One region of the Plantactinospora sp. GCM10030261 genome, then DNA from elsewhere that is predicted to be linked to it. Evidence: riboswitches for the same ligand, from Rfam matches in the RefSeq annotation. Region 1 holds a riboswitch; the other holds the start of a gene.
What was found. A riboswitch is a leader RNA that binds a small molecule or an ion and turns the genes downstream of it on or off. The one in region 1 is predicted to bind S-adenosylmethionine.

Region 1 (6,656 bases):
GGGGTGGGGTGGCTACAGGGTGAGTTGCCAGTTGAGCCAGGAGTCCACCGGGCGGAAGCCGACCGCTTCGTTGATCGCGATCATGTGCCCGTTGTCGGCCGCGTTCCAGGTGTCGATCGCCCGCAGTTCGGGCTCGCACGCCAGGGCGTTCCGAAGGTTCTCGATCTTGAGGATCAGGCCGAGCCGGTGCCCGCGGTGTTCCGGGTCGACGAGCGTGGTCTGCTGGAACGCGTGCCACCGGGCGTCGTCCTGCAGGTGCAGCATCGTCCAGCCGACGATCCGGCCGGTGGCGTCGTGGCGTACACCCGCTTGAGCGAGTCGTCGGCGCCGGCGCCGGCACTGGATCTCGGTCTGCCGGATCCGCTCGGCGTCGACGTTCTCCGGCTCCCATTCGAGAGCACCCAAGGGGGCGTCGGCCAACAGCCGGCTCTCCAGGTACGCCACATCGGCGAGATACTCGTCCGGCGTGGGATCCTGCCACCGCAGCAGCGAGTAGCCGGCGGCGTGCCGGTACGCCTCGATGAGGCTCCGGTCCAGCACGGCCTGGTCGACGGTGGGCACCTCCAGCCGGCGGCGCACCTCGGCCAGCGCCGACACGGCGCCGGACCCGGACGCGAAGTGCTGGCCGGCGGCGTCGCGGAAGGCGCCGCCCGGCAGTGCCACCACGGTCATCCCGGTGATCCGCTTACGACCCAGGCCGTTGACGACCCGGCGAGCGTGGTCGAGGAGCGCCCGGCCCACTCCCCGACGCCGATGCTCCGGATGCGTGTAAAGCTCGACGGCGGCATTGTCCACGTTGTCCAGTTCCGGAAGTTGTACCTCGAGGTATCCGGAGGCCACACCCCCGAGCCGGGCGACAAACCGGAGGATTCGATACCCCGGCGCCGGATTCCGGAGGGCGGCGGCGTAGGTCTGCCGGGTCAGCGGCGGGAAGTCGGGCGTCTCGGCGCGGATGCCGGCGGCGAAAACCTGGTATGCCTGCTCGACGGTTGCCTCGTCAGGCGGGTCGAGGGCAACGATGTCGATGCTCATACCTTGACGGTGAACGACGCGAGCTGGTGGCGCGAGCGAATTTCGCCGCCCCCCCGGCCACCCGCGAAAGTGTTTTGGTCGGGAGGGACGCACCCACAACGCCTCCGGCGTCGGATCGTAGAGCTTGGAAAGTCTCCGGCGGTGCGCCCTCCCGCACGGAGCATCTTGCGCGTCGCAATTCGCGCCGTCAAGTCCCCGGTGGGGGTTTTCTCTCTACGCAGGGCAAAATCCCAGCTACTGAGCGAAGTCGCAACTTCCACCGAACGGCTCGACCGGGCCGCCGACAAGGCTTCATTCGTCGGCGGTCGGCCGATATCCGCGAGCCGGCGTCAGCCGAGCAACCCGACCTCCCGCAGGGCCCGCAGCGATGGGCGCACCTGGTGCGTCGGGCCCACCTCGGTGGCCACCGCGTCGAGGGTCTTCAGCCCTTCGCCGGTGTTGTAGACGACGGTTTCCCGGGCCGGGTCCAGTCGGCCGGACTCGACGAGCTTGCGCAGCACCGCGACGGTGACACCACCGGCCGTCTCGGCGAACACGCCGGTGGTCCGGGCGAGCAGCCGGATGCCGGCCCGGATCTCGTCGTCGGTGGCCTCGTCCATCCAGCCTCCGGTACGCCGTACCGCCTCCAGGGCGTACTGCCCGGCGGCCGGGTCGCCGATGTTCAGCGACTTGGCGATACCGGTGGGCCGGACTGGCGCGATCACGTCGGTGCCAGCGCGCAGCGCGGTGACGATCGGGTTGCACCCGGCGGACTGGGCCCCGAAGACCGTCCAGCCACCCGCCGGGGCCTCGACAAGACCGATCTCCACCAGCTCGGCGAACGCCTTGTCAATCTTGGTGAGCAGCTCACCGCTGGCCATCGGGATGACCACCTGCTCGGGAATGCGCCAGCCGAGTTGCTCGGCCACCTCGTACCCGAGGGTCTTCGAGCCCTCGGCGTAGTAGGGCCGGACATTGACGTTGACGAACGCGGTGTCGGCGAACTCGTCGGTCTCCACCAGTTCGCTGCAGAGCCGGTTCACGTCGTCGTACGAGCCCTCGATGGCCACCAACTCGCCCCCGTACACGGCGGTGGTCACCACCTTGCCGCGCTCCAGATCTGCGGGGATGAAGACGATCGACGGCACCCCGGCCCGGGCCGCGTGCGCGGCCACCGAGTTGGCCAGGTTGCCGGTGGATGCGCAGGCGAAGCGGGCGAAGCCGAGCCCGTGCGCGGCGGTCAGCGCCACCGACACCACCCGGTCCTTGAAGGAGTGGGTGGGGTTGGCGCTGTCGTCCTTGATCCACAGCGGTGCCGCGATACCCAACTCGGCGGCGAGCGCCGCTGCCGGCACCAACGGCGTCAGCCCCGGGTTCACGGTGATCCGGGTGGCCGGGTCCTGGCCAGCCGGGAGCAGAGCGGCGTACCGCCAGAGGTTGTCCGGCCCGCGCTCGATGTCGGCGCGGGTCACCCGGGCCAGCGCGGCCTGGTCGTATCCGACCTCCAGCGGGCCGAAACACTCGTAACAGGCGTGCTGTGCGGCGAGCGGATACTCGGTGCCACAGCCGCGACAGACAAGCGCGCGAGCCGGACTGGGCGCGGCCGGGCCGGATTCGGTGACGGGCTGAGTGGTGGATTCGACGATCGATGTCATGTCGCGGGTCCTCTCATCTTTCCCCGCATCGCACCCTGCGACGGGGACGGAATTGGCACCTGCCTGTGTGGTCGTCGTCGAGCACGAAGGTGGTTGCCGGGGCGTCATCGGGCCGTATCCCTCAGCCCCTCTGGATGAGGTATGAAGTTGTCCCGTCAGCCTAACGCGCGTTCCGGACGCCGGCCCGCCGCCGTCCCATCCACTGGACGAACCGGCTCTCGGGCCGCAATTGCTCTGCGATGTAACGAACATGCCCGGATGAGCGCTTGATCCGGTGGCGCGACGATCTTGTCGCCCGCCCGGAGCGCCCCAGCCGGCCTCCGGGTCACGGGGACGACCGAAGGGAGACCGCGACGTGCGGTTTCGCATAGTGACCGGCTCAGTACTGGCATCGATGATCACGATGGCGGGGACGCTCGCCGTGGCGGTCCCCGCCTCGGCTGCGGGGATCACCGGGGACACCGCTACCCCGCTCCCGCTGTCCACGTACGCCGACATGCAGGTGAACGAGGCGCGCAAGGAGGTGTACCTCGCCGGCGGTGACCGAATCGTCGTGGCCGACCAGAACGGCACCGTCCTGCGGACCATCGACGGACAGACCCGCGTGTCGGGGCTCGCCCTCAGCGCGGACGGCACCCGCCTGTACGCCGCGCTAAACGGCGCGAATGCCGTCGCCGTCCACGACCTCAAGAAGCGGCGGGAAGTCAAGCGGTACGACACCGGCGCCGCCTGCCCGGGCGACGTGGCGCTTGCCGTCGGCAAGCTCTGGTTCAGCGCTGGCTGCTCGCAGAACTTCGGCGGCAGCGTCAACGCACTGGACCTGGCCACTGGAGCGATCACCACTCACGACACGTGGCTGCCAACCGTCCAGGGCGTTCCGCTGCTCGCGGTCTCCGAGCGGGACGGCTGGGGTACCCGGCTCATCGTCGCGGCCCGCGACCTCAGCATGACCGAACTGAAGACGTACGACATCACCAGCGGCGCACCCGATCCGATCTGCTGGGGGCCGGGGCCCTGTGCCATCGACGTGCCGAGCATCGTGCAGGACCTGGCTGTCACCGCGGACGGTGCGGACCTGGTGACCGCTGAAGGCGCGCAGTACCACACCCTCAGGTCGGTGGTCGGCCTGTCGACCATGCGCACCTACCCGAGCGGCGCTTACCCCACCGCCGTAGGCATCGCCAGCGCCGGCCAGCTCGCGCTCGGCTCGGGCAACCCCAGTGCCGACGGCACCGACCTGTTCGGTTACGAAGTGACCGCTGACCAGCCGAACTGGACCTACGATTTCGGAGTACGGGAGACGGCCACCAACGACCTCGCGCCGCGCGGCCTGGCCTGGGGCGCCGCTGACACGCGGCTGTACGCGGTCGTGACTCACCAGGACGGCACGTCGCCGGTGCTGCGCACCCTCGTCCCCACGTCGTGAGGACGCGCAACAAACCGGCAATCTGAGGCGGCTCGGCCGGGTGTCCGCGCACCCGGCCGAGCCTGCGCTTGCGGCGCCCGTTCCGTACAGCCGATCTCGGTGGCGCGACGGCGTGCCGACCGCTCGCCGGTGGTGTTGCCGTTCAACTCGCTTCACCTGCTGGGGTCCGGCCGTTCGGTCGGGGTCATCGGGGGACGCATGTCGTCGTCCTGGAGCGGCCGAAGCTCGACGAGAGGGACAGGACGGCCAGGATGACGCCGGTCAGCGCGGCGGCGGCGAGGAACGCCGCGCGGGTCGAGCCCGCCGCCGCAACCGGCCCGAGCAGCAGCGGGGACACGAACTGACCGGCGAAGATGGCGCTGGCCAGCAACGCGGTGGCCTGGCCCCGCCGGTCGACCGGCGAATGATCGGCGACCAGCACGGTCAACGCCGGTACGGCCAGGCCCATACCGATGCCGAAGACGGCCGACGCCGCCAGCATCAGTGCGGTGGCGCCGGTCAGGCCGAGGACGGTCAGGGCCACCAACCAGGTGGCGAACGCGACCACCAGCAGATGGCGCTGCCCCCACCGGCCGCGTATCCGCGCGTAGCCCAACCCGACAAGCGTCATCACCAGCGACTGGACGCCGGCGAAGATCGCCACGACCGTCGTGTCGGTGACGCCCACCTCGGCCAACCGCAGCGGCAGGAACACCAGCACCGCGTACAACAGCAGGGTGCAGGTGGCCTGGAGGCCGTAGATCCCGACGAGCGCCGGGCGGTCGCGGAGCAGCGCGACCATCGACCCCGGGCGCCCGGCGCCGCCGGGCGGGCCCGGCCGGTGGTCCGGCAGCGCGCGGAGGGTGAGCAGACCGAGTGGTACGCCGATCAGGTACGCGGCGAACGGCGCGTGCCAGGAGAGCGTGCCGAGCAGCCCGCCGGCCAGTGGGAACAGCACACCGCCGATGCTGATGGCGGCGGACCGCCAGCCCATCGCCCGGTCCCGTGCCGCGCCCTCGTACAGGTTGAGCAGCCCGAGCGTGGTTCCGGCGAAGACCACCGCGGCGCCGACGCCGAACAACAGCCGGGTCGCGATCAACGCCGGGTACGAGTCGGTGACGAGTCCCGCGCCGCCGGCCAGGCCGTACAGGATCAGACCGGCGGCCAGCGGTACGCGGACACCCCAACGGTCGATCGCCCGGCCGACAAGCGGTCCGGCGACGGCCAGCGACAACCCGTGGGCGGTGAGGATGAGCCCGGCAGCGGCGCCGCCGAGCCGCAACTCGGTCCGGAACAGCTCGACCACCGGCGCCAGCACCGCGCCGGCCAGTACGGTCAACGTGGAGCCGGCCAACAGGATGATCAGCGCCGCTCGCCGTCGCGTCGGTGGGGCCGCGACGGCGGTGGTCCCGACCGGCGCCTGACTCCCGCCGCCCGGCGGGGCCGCGGCGGCAGTTCCGATCGGTGCACCTCGTCGGTGACCGGCGCGGCTCGACTCCGGCATGTCACGCCCCCGTGCCTGTGTCATGCGGCAAGCCTCAAACCTGCACCGCGGTTGAGGTCAAGTCGCCGTTGGCCGACCCGATATGCGGCGGTGGCGTGGATCTTGGACAAGTTCCGTCCAGATACGACGGAAACTGTCCAAGATTGGCGATCGCAACGACAACCCCGCCGCGAGCGGCACCGCCGGCGCGGCAGCGACCCAGGAAGCGCGGCGCCGTGTCAGCTCGTGACGTCCTTGCGGGTGAAGCGCCAGTAGGCGAGCGACCAGAACAGCGTCGCGTACGCCACCGCCGAGATACACCCGCGCACCACGTCGTCGGTCTGCATCGGCGTGGAGAGCAGCCCCAGCCACGCCCGGCTGTAGTGGGTCGGCAGGAAGTCGCGGATCACACCCAACGCCGTGATCTGGTCGAGGATGCTGGACAGGATCCACAGCAGCACCGCCCCGCCGACCGCGCCGAGCGCCGCGTCGGTGCTGACCGAGAGCAGGAACGCCAGCCCGGCCACCACCAGCAGCACCACCGACAGGTAACCGAGGATGGCGAGCAGCCGCAGCATCCCTTCACCGGCCGGGATCTGCGCGGCGACGGTGCTGCGCAACGGCTCCCAGCCGTACCGCAGGGTGCCGGCGAGCAGCGCGGTCCCGGTGAGCAGCAACAGCGCCAGCAACGAATACGCGAGCGCAACCACCAGTTTCACGGTGAGCAGCCGGGCCCGGGGCACCGGCACGGCCAGCAGGTAGCGCAGGCTTCCCCAGCTCGCCTCGCTGGCCACCGTGTCACCGCAGAACAGCGCCACCACGACCACGATCAGGAAGGTCGACGACACCAGCAGGCAGAACAGCGCGAAGTTCAACCCGCCCGAGGTGGCCAGGTCGAGCAGGCTGCCGAACTCGCCGCCACCGTTGTCGTCGTCGCCGCCCGACTCGAACTGGAACGCGGCCAGCACGATCAGCGGCAGCAGCACCATGAAACCCAGCGCCAGCTGGGTGCGTCGACGGGCGGCCTGCCGCCGTACCTCCGCCATGATCGGCAGGGTGGCGCGCGGCCGGTAGCCGGCGGCGGCGCCCGCGGGCCCGACCG
Region 2 (6,656 bases), on a different contig from region 1:
GTGATCCTGCTGCTGGATCACGGCAAGCTGACCGCGCGGGCGCCCATGCGCTTCCTCGACCTGGCGTCCGTCGACGCGGTGGTGATCGACGCGGGTGCGAGCGCCGCGCAGGTGGAGCGGCTGCGGGCCGTCTGTCGCGAGGTGGTGGTCGCGCCGCTGGTGCCGGACCAGCGGAGCGCTGGCGAACCGGCCCGGACGGCGGCCCGATGACCCGCCCCTGGCTGGGGGTCGTCGCGGACGACCTCACCGGCGCCGGCGACCTCGCGGACGCGGTGTGCGAGGCGGGCGGGTCGGCGATCGTTGTCGTCGGTACGCCCGGCGCGCCGCCGCCGGACTGCGACGCCGCGGTGGTCGCGCTGAAGTCCCGCACCGCGCCGCGGGACCGCGCCGTCGCCGAGTCGCTCGCCGCCGGGCGCTGGCTGGTGGACGCCGGCTGCACCACGCTCTACCAGAAGTACTGCTCGACGTTCGACTCGACCGACGACGGCAACATCGGCCCGGTGGCGGACGCGCTGGCGGACCTCGTCGCCGGAGACGGCACGGCGCCGGTCAGCGTGGGAACGCCGGCGACGCCCCGGGTGGGGCGCACCGTCTATCAGGGACACCTGTTCGTCGGCCGGCAGCTGCTGTCCGAGTCGCCGCTGCGCGACCACCCGCTCACCCCGATGCGGGACCCCGATCTCGTCCGGGTGCTCGGCCGGCAGACCGCGGCGCGGGTGGCGCTCGTCGACCGGGCGACGGTCGCCGCCGGCCCGGACCGCGTCGCCACCGCCATCGAAGCCGCCCGCCGGGACGGTGCCCGACACGTGCTCGCGGACGCAGTCGGCGACGACGACCTGGACACGATCGCCGCCGCCCTGCTGCGGGGGCCGACCCGACCGCTGGTGGGCGGCGCCGCCGGGCTGGCCGCCGCGCTGGCCCGGGCCCGGTCCGGCGCCACCGCCCCGGCGTCGACCCCGGGTCCGGCGTCGGGCGGGAGCGGAGCGGTGGCTTCCAGTTCGGCACCGGCCGGAAGCGAGGCGCGGGCTTCCAGTTCGGCGCCGGCTGGGAATGACCTGCCGGCGGCCCGGGTGGTTCCGGTGGTGCCGGCCGGGCGGCGCCTGATCCTGTCCGGGAGCTGCTCGGCGCGTACCCGGGAGCAGGTCGACACGTTTCCCGGCCCGCGGATCCCGCTGTCCCCGGTCGACCTCGACGTCGACTTCGCGGGCGCCGTGGCCGGTGTCCTCGCGGCGCTGGACGCGGCGTACCGGTCGGTGGAGGAGCCCGTGCTGGTCTCGTCGTCGGCCGATCCCGCGCAGGTGGCCGAGTTCGAGGTCCGGCTCGGAGCCGGACGCTCGGCCGAGCTGCTGGAGGCGGCGACCGCGGAGATCGCCGTCCGCGCGGTGGCCGACCTGGCGGTCCGGCGGTTGCTGGTGGCCGGCGGGGAGACTTCGGGCGCCGTGGTGCACGGCCTGGGCCTGGGGGCGCTGCGGGTGGGACCGGCGGTCGGTCCCGGGCTGCCGTGGATGGTCCCGGATCCCGGTCCACGGCTGGCGCTGCTGCTCAAGTCGGGCAACTTCGGCGACCCGGACCTGTTCACCACGGCCTGGCACCGCTGTCCCTGACAAGCCCCGCTGCTCGCCCCTGCCGGTGCCCCTGGACGTGCCCGCCGCCCTACGTGGTGCCCCCGGGACTGGGCGTCGGGCTCCCTTTGCGCTGCTGCAACCCACGCAACACCGATCGTCCGATAATCGGACAACAGGTGTTGCGTCCGCTACAGCAGCGCAAAGTCTTTCGGGGCCCCCTACACGGCGCCGCGGGTGACGGGGACCGGCCGAACCATTGCCGGCAATGCCTCGTGTCGGATGCCGTGGGACGGGTCGACTCAGCGCGGGCCGTCGGGGTGCCGGTCGACGAACGCCGCCCACGGGTCCTCCGGCGGGGACGGGTCCTGCCACGGCGTGCCGGCCGGTGTCGGAGGTGGCTGCGGTGTCGCCCCCAGCGCCTCGGTCTGCCGCGGTACCTCGGCCGGGGCGGCGGCCGGACCCGCGACTCCGCCGGTCGCCGGACCGGTGGCGGTGACCGGCGCCGCCTCCACGGCCGCCCCGCCGGGATCCCAGCGGGTGGCGAGCAGCGCGGCCAGCGCGGTGGTGATCGGTACGGCGGACACCAGACCGATCGTCCCCACCATGCTGCGGATGAGTTCCTGGGCGATCAGCTCCGTGGTGAGCAGCTCGCCGACGGGCGTGTTACCGGCCGCGAAGAGCAGCATCAAGGGCAACGACGCCCCGGCGTAGGCAAGCACGATGGTGTTGATGACCGAGGCGATGTGCGCGCGGCCGACGCGGGTCGCGGCGCCGTACAACTGGCGGAAGCCGTACGCGGGGTTGGCCCGGGCCAGTTCGGTGACCGTGGCGGACTGGGTGACCGTCACGTCGTCTAGCACCCCGAGAGACCCGATGACGATGCCGGCCAGCAACAGGCCGCGCATGTTGACATCACCCTGGGTGATGTTCAGGTAGCTGGTGGCCTCGTCCGCTATGCCGGACAGGTGGGTGACGGCGATGGACAGCGCGGACAGCACCGCCGTGATGGACAGGCTGGCCAGCGTGCCGGCCACGGCCACCGTCGTGGTCATGGTGAAACCGTGCGTGAGGTACAGCACGGTCAGCATGATCGCCGCGGCGCCGACCACCGCCACCAGCACCGGGGACCGGCCGTCGAGGATGGCCGGGACGATGAAGAGCAACAGCACCGCGAAGGTGATGCCGAGTCCACCGAGCGCGGTGACCCCGCGCCACCGGCCGAACGCGATGACGGCCAGGGCGAAGGCCGCGCCGAGCAGCCACAGCCCGGTGGACCGCTGGTGATCGACGATCGAGTACGTCGGCTCGCCCCCCGGCTCGTCGGAGATTTGGAGCAGCACCACCTCGTCGCCGGAGGAAACGGTGACTGCCCCGGGGCCGGCCGGAATCTCGGTCGCCACCTGGCTGCCGGCACCGGCACCGTCGGTGATCCGCACCGCGACGGTGCCGCAGACCGGCGCCGGAACCCCCGTTGCGGCCTCGCCCTCCGGAGCTTCCGGCAGCTCGGGGTTTTCCGGGCACGCCTCGGGCGTCACGGCCAGCACCGTGCCCATGGCCCGGACCGTCTCCCCGCCCGTCGGCGTCTGCGGCGGGTCCTGCGGCCAGAGCAGCACCATGCCGATCGCGGTCAGCACCACGGCCGGGATCAGCAGCGCCAGGGTGAGCCGGCGGGCCGTCCCGGACATCGTCTCGCGATCCCGCTCGGTGTGGTGATGGTGCCCAGGGCTCATCGCTGTCCTCGTCCTCACGACCGGTAGCCGACCCGACGAGGGTACGACCAGCCGGAGGTCCGAGCCGACATCCCTCCCGTCAGCGGGGTGAGCGGCCTCATATTCGATCTTCTCGGTTCTGCTGCTAGCGTTTCCCGCAGGTCATGAGCGCCAGCGTCAAGCCCCGGCTCGCTGGCCGGCAACCCTCCTCCGCGGTGGGGTGCCCCGGGTGAAGACCAGGCACCGGCCAATCCCCGGTGCAAGCGTGGCCTGGTTTCCAGGTCATCGACCTGGAGGAACCATGTCTGCTCGCGCTGCGGCGCCACCCCGCCCGGTCCGGACCCTGCTGGTGAAACGCCGGCACGTCGACCTGATGCGGGTGCACAGCGCCGGCTGTCGCCGCCGCCAGGCGTAACAGCAACCGCGAAACCCCTTCCCACCGGTACGCCGATCCGGCGCGCCGTCCATCGACCGTGCCCATGGCCGGTCGTGCTTGATCCTGGAGTTCTCCATGCGCATCCGTTCCATCCTGACCAGGGCCGCCGCCGCTGGCGCGGCCGTCGTTCTCAGCCTCACCACGCTGACCGGGTGCGGTGACAACGCCGCCTCGGCCGACAACCCGTACAAGTTGGTGCAGGCCGGGGTACTGCGCGCCGGCACGCTTACCGACGCACCGCCGAACGTCTTCCTGAAGGACCGCAGGTTCACCGGCTTCGACAACGACCTGCTCACCGCGGTCGCCGCGAAGCTCGACCTGCGGGTGGAGTTCGTCGGCACCGACTTCTCCGCCCTGCTGTCGCAGGTCAACAACCGCAAGTTCGACGTCGGTAGCTCGTCCATCACGATCACCGAGGCGCGCAAGCAGACCGTGGACTTCGGCAACGGCTACGACTTCGGCTACTTCGGCCTGGACGTGCCGGCCGGCTCGTCGATCACCGGCTTTGACCAGCTCGGCGGCAAGCGGGTGGTCGTCGTGCAGGGCACGGTGCAGGACGACTACGCCACGAGGCAGAACCTCGACCCGGTGCGGGTGCCCGACTACAACGGCGCCGTCAACCAGCTCAAGGCCGGCACCGCCGACGCCTGGATCGCCCCGGCCGAGATCGGCGACAAGTCCGCCGCCGACAGCGGCGGCAAGATCAAGGTGGCGGCCAAGGAACTCAGCCCGGCGCCCACCGCGTATGCCGTGGCGAAGGGCAACGACGCGCTGCGCGAGGCGCTGAACAAGGCCCTCGACGAGGTCATCGCCGACGGTACGTGGAGCCGGTTGCAGGAGCAGTACTACCCGGGCCGGCCGATCCCGGCCGACTTCAGGCCGGGCAGCGGCGCGGTCGCCGTCCCCAGCGGGGCCGCGGCGACCCCGACCGGCGCGGTGACCCCGACGACCACGCCGGCTTCCTGACCGGTACGCGACGCAGGGAGGCGGTGACCGACCGATGGACGTCCTGAGCACGTTGTGGTCGACCTTCTTCGACTGGTCGGCCATGAAGCAGGCGTTTCCCGAGATGCTGAAAGTCGGGTTGCGCAACACGCTTGTGCTGTCGGTCTCCGCCGCCCTACTCGGCTCCGTACTCGGGATGCTGCTCGCCTTCGCGGGCCTCGCCCGTACCCGATGGTTGCGCTGGCCGGCGCGGGTCTACACCGACGTGTTCCGCGGTCTGCCGGCGGCGGCGACGATCCTGCTGATCGGGGTCGGGCTGGCCCCGGTCGGCATGGAGATCTGGGGACCTAACCCGTACCCGCTGGGCATCCTGGCGCTGTCGCTTATCGCCGCCGCCTACATCGGGGAGATCTTCCGGGCCGGCATCCAGAGCGTCGAGGCAGCCCAACTGGAGGGGGCCCGGGCGCTCGGCCTGTCCTGGGGCGAGGCGATGCGCATGGTGATCATCCCGCAGGGGATCCGCCGGGTGCTGCCGGCCTGGGTGAACCAGTTGATCTCCTTGATCAAGGACTCCAGCCTGGTGTACTTCCTCGGCCTGCTGGCCAGCCAGCGGGACCTGTTCCGGATCGGTCAGGACCACGCGGCCAACACCGGCAACGAGTCGGCCCTGCTGCTGGCCGGGCTCTTCTATCTCGTGCTCACCGTGCCGCTGACCCACGCGGTGAACTGGATCGACCGCCGGCTGCGCGACGGTCGACCCGCCCCCGCGCCGACCGGGGACGACGACACCGACCTGGCGCTGGCCGGCGAGGCCGCGCCGCCTACTCCTCGACGGGAGGACCGCTGATGACCGGCACCACGAGCGCGAACCCGGGGAACGCCCCCGTGACAAACGTCCCGACCGTGACCACCGCGACGGACCGCTCCGCGACCGGGGACGAGGCCGCCGTGGACGCGGTCCCGGTCAGCCTCAGCGTCCGGGACGTGCACCTCGCCTTCGGCGCCAACCGGGTGCTGCGCGGTGCCGAGCTGGAGGTGGCGCGGGGCGGGACGGCGTGCGTCATCGGGCCGTCCGGATCCGGCAAGTCGACCCTGCTACGCACGATCAACCGGCTCATCGAGCCGGACCGGGGAGACATCCTGCTCGACGGGCGCAGCGTGCGCGCCGACAACCCGGACGCGTTGCGGCAGCGGATCGGCATGGTGTTCCAGCAGTTCAACCTCTTCCCGCACCTGACCGTCCGGCGCAACATCACGCTGGCGCTGCGCCGGATCAAGAAGCTGGCCGCCGACGAGGCCGACGCGGTGGCTCGGGCCCAACTGGACCGGGTCGGGCTGGCCGACAAGGCCGACGCCCGCCCGGCCCAGCTGTCCGGTGGTCAGCAGCAGCGGGTCGCCATCGCCCGGGCGCTCGCCCTGCGACCCCAGGTGATGCTCTTCGACGAAGCCACCTCCGCGCTGGACCCCGAGCTGGTGAAGGGGGTCCTCGCGGTGATGGCCGATCTGTCGGCCGGTGGCATGACCATGGTCGTGGTGACCCACGAGATGGGCTTCGCCCGGCAGGTCGCCGACACCGTCGCCTTCATGGACCGCGGCATGGTGCTGGAGGCTGGGCCGCCGGCAGCGGTCTTCGACGAGCCGCGCCATCCCCGGCTCCGGCAGTTCCTGTCCCAGGTGCTCTGAACCGGTCCAACCCCGGCCGACCCGTTCGTCAGGACAGTGGCTTCCCACCGGTCACGCCGAGCACCTCGCCGCTGACGTAGCTCGACTCCTGGGACGCGAAGAAGACGTACGCCGGGGCCAGCTCGGCCGGCTGTCCGGCGCGGCCGAGCGGGGTGTCGCCGCCGAACTTCTCCACCTTCTCCTCCGGCATGGTGGCACTCCCTTCCCCCAAGGATCGCCGGTAATCGAGGCACGGGTCACCATCCCGTCGGTGATCCTCAGCTGCGGAAGCTGGCCCGGAGCACGTCCGGCTCCACGTCTGTCCACAGATCGTCCGGG

Region 2: it holds a riboswitch for S-adenosylmethionine, as region 1 does, so the genes downstream of both, ACFQUZ_RS23510 (ABC transporter substrate-binding protein) here and thrC (threonine synthase) in region 1, are expected to answer to the same signal.

Annotation. Positions count from the first base shown of each region.
Region 1 covers NZ_JBHTDD010000027.1:24-6,679, forward strand. Annotated here, with positions in the region: gene ACFQUZ_RS25605 (GNAT family N-acetyltransferase) at 13-1,032, opposite strand; gene thrC (threonine synthase) at 1,362-2,666, opposite strand; SAM riboswitch class I at 2,677-2,807, opposite strand; gene ACFQUZ_RS25615 (YncE family protein) at 3,022-4,092, shown strand; gene ACFQUZ_RS25620 (MFS transporter) at 4,277-5,599, opposite strand; gene ACFQUZ_RS25625 (ABC transporter permease) at 5,794-6,656, opposite strand, start outside.
Region 2 covers NZ_JBHTDD010000022.1:75,848-82,503, forward strand. Annotated here, with positions in the region: gene ACFQUZ_RS23495 (DeoR/GlpR family DNA-binding transcription regulator) at 1-210, shown strand, start outside; gene ACFQUZ_RS23500 (four-carbon acid sugar kinase family protein) at 207-1,604, shown strand; gene ACFQUZ_RS23505 (YibE/F family protein) at 1,865-3,295, opposite strand; SAM riboswitch class IV at 3,435-3,546, shown strand; gene ACFQUZ_RS23510 (ABC transporter substrate-binding protein) at 3,786-4,676, shown strand; gene ACFQUZ_RS23515 (amino acid ABC transporter permease) at 4,711-5,502, shown strand; gene ACFQUZ_RS23520 (amino acid ABC transporter ATP-binding protein) at 5,502-6,338, shown strand; partial or broken gene ACFQUZ_RS23525 (SDR family oxidoreductase) at 6,367-6,534, opposite strand; gene ACFQUZ_RS23530 (protein kinase) at 6,596-6,656, opposite strand, start outside.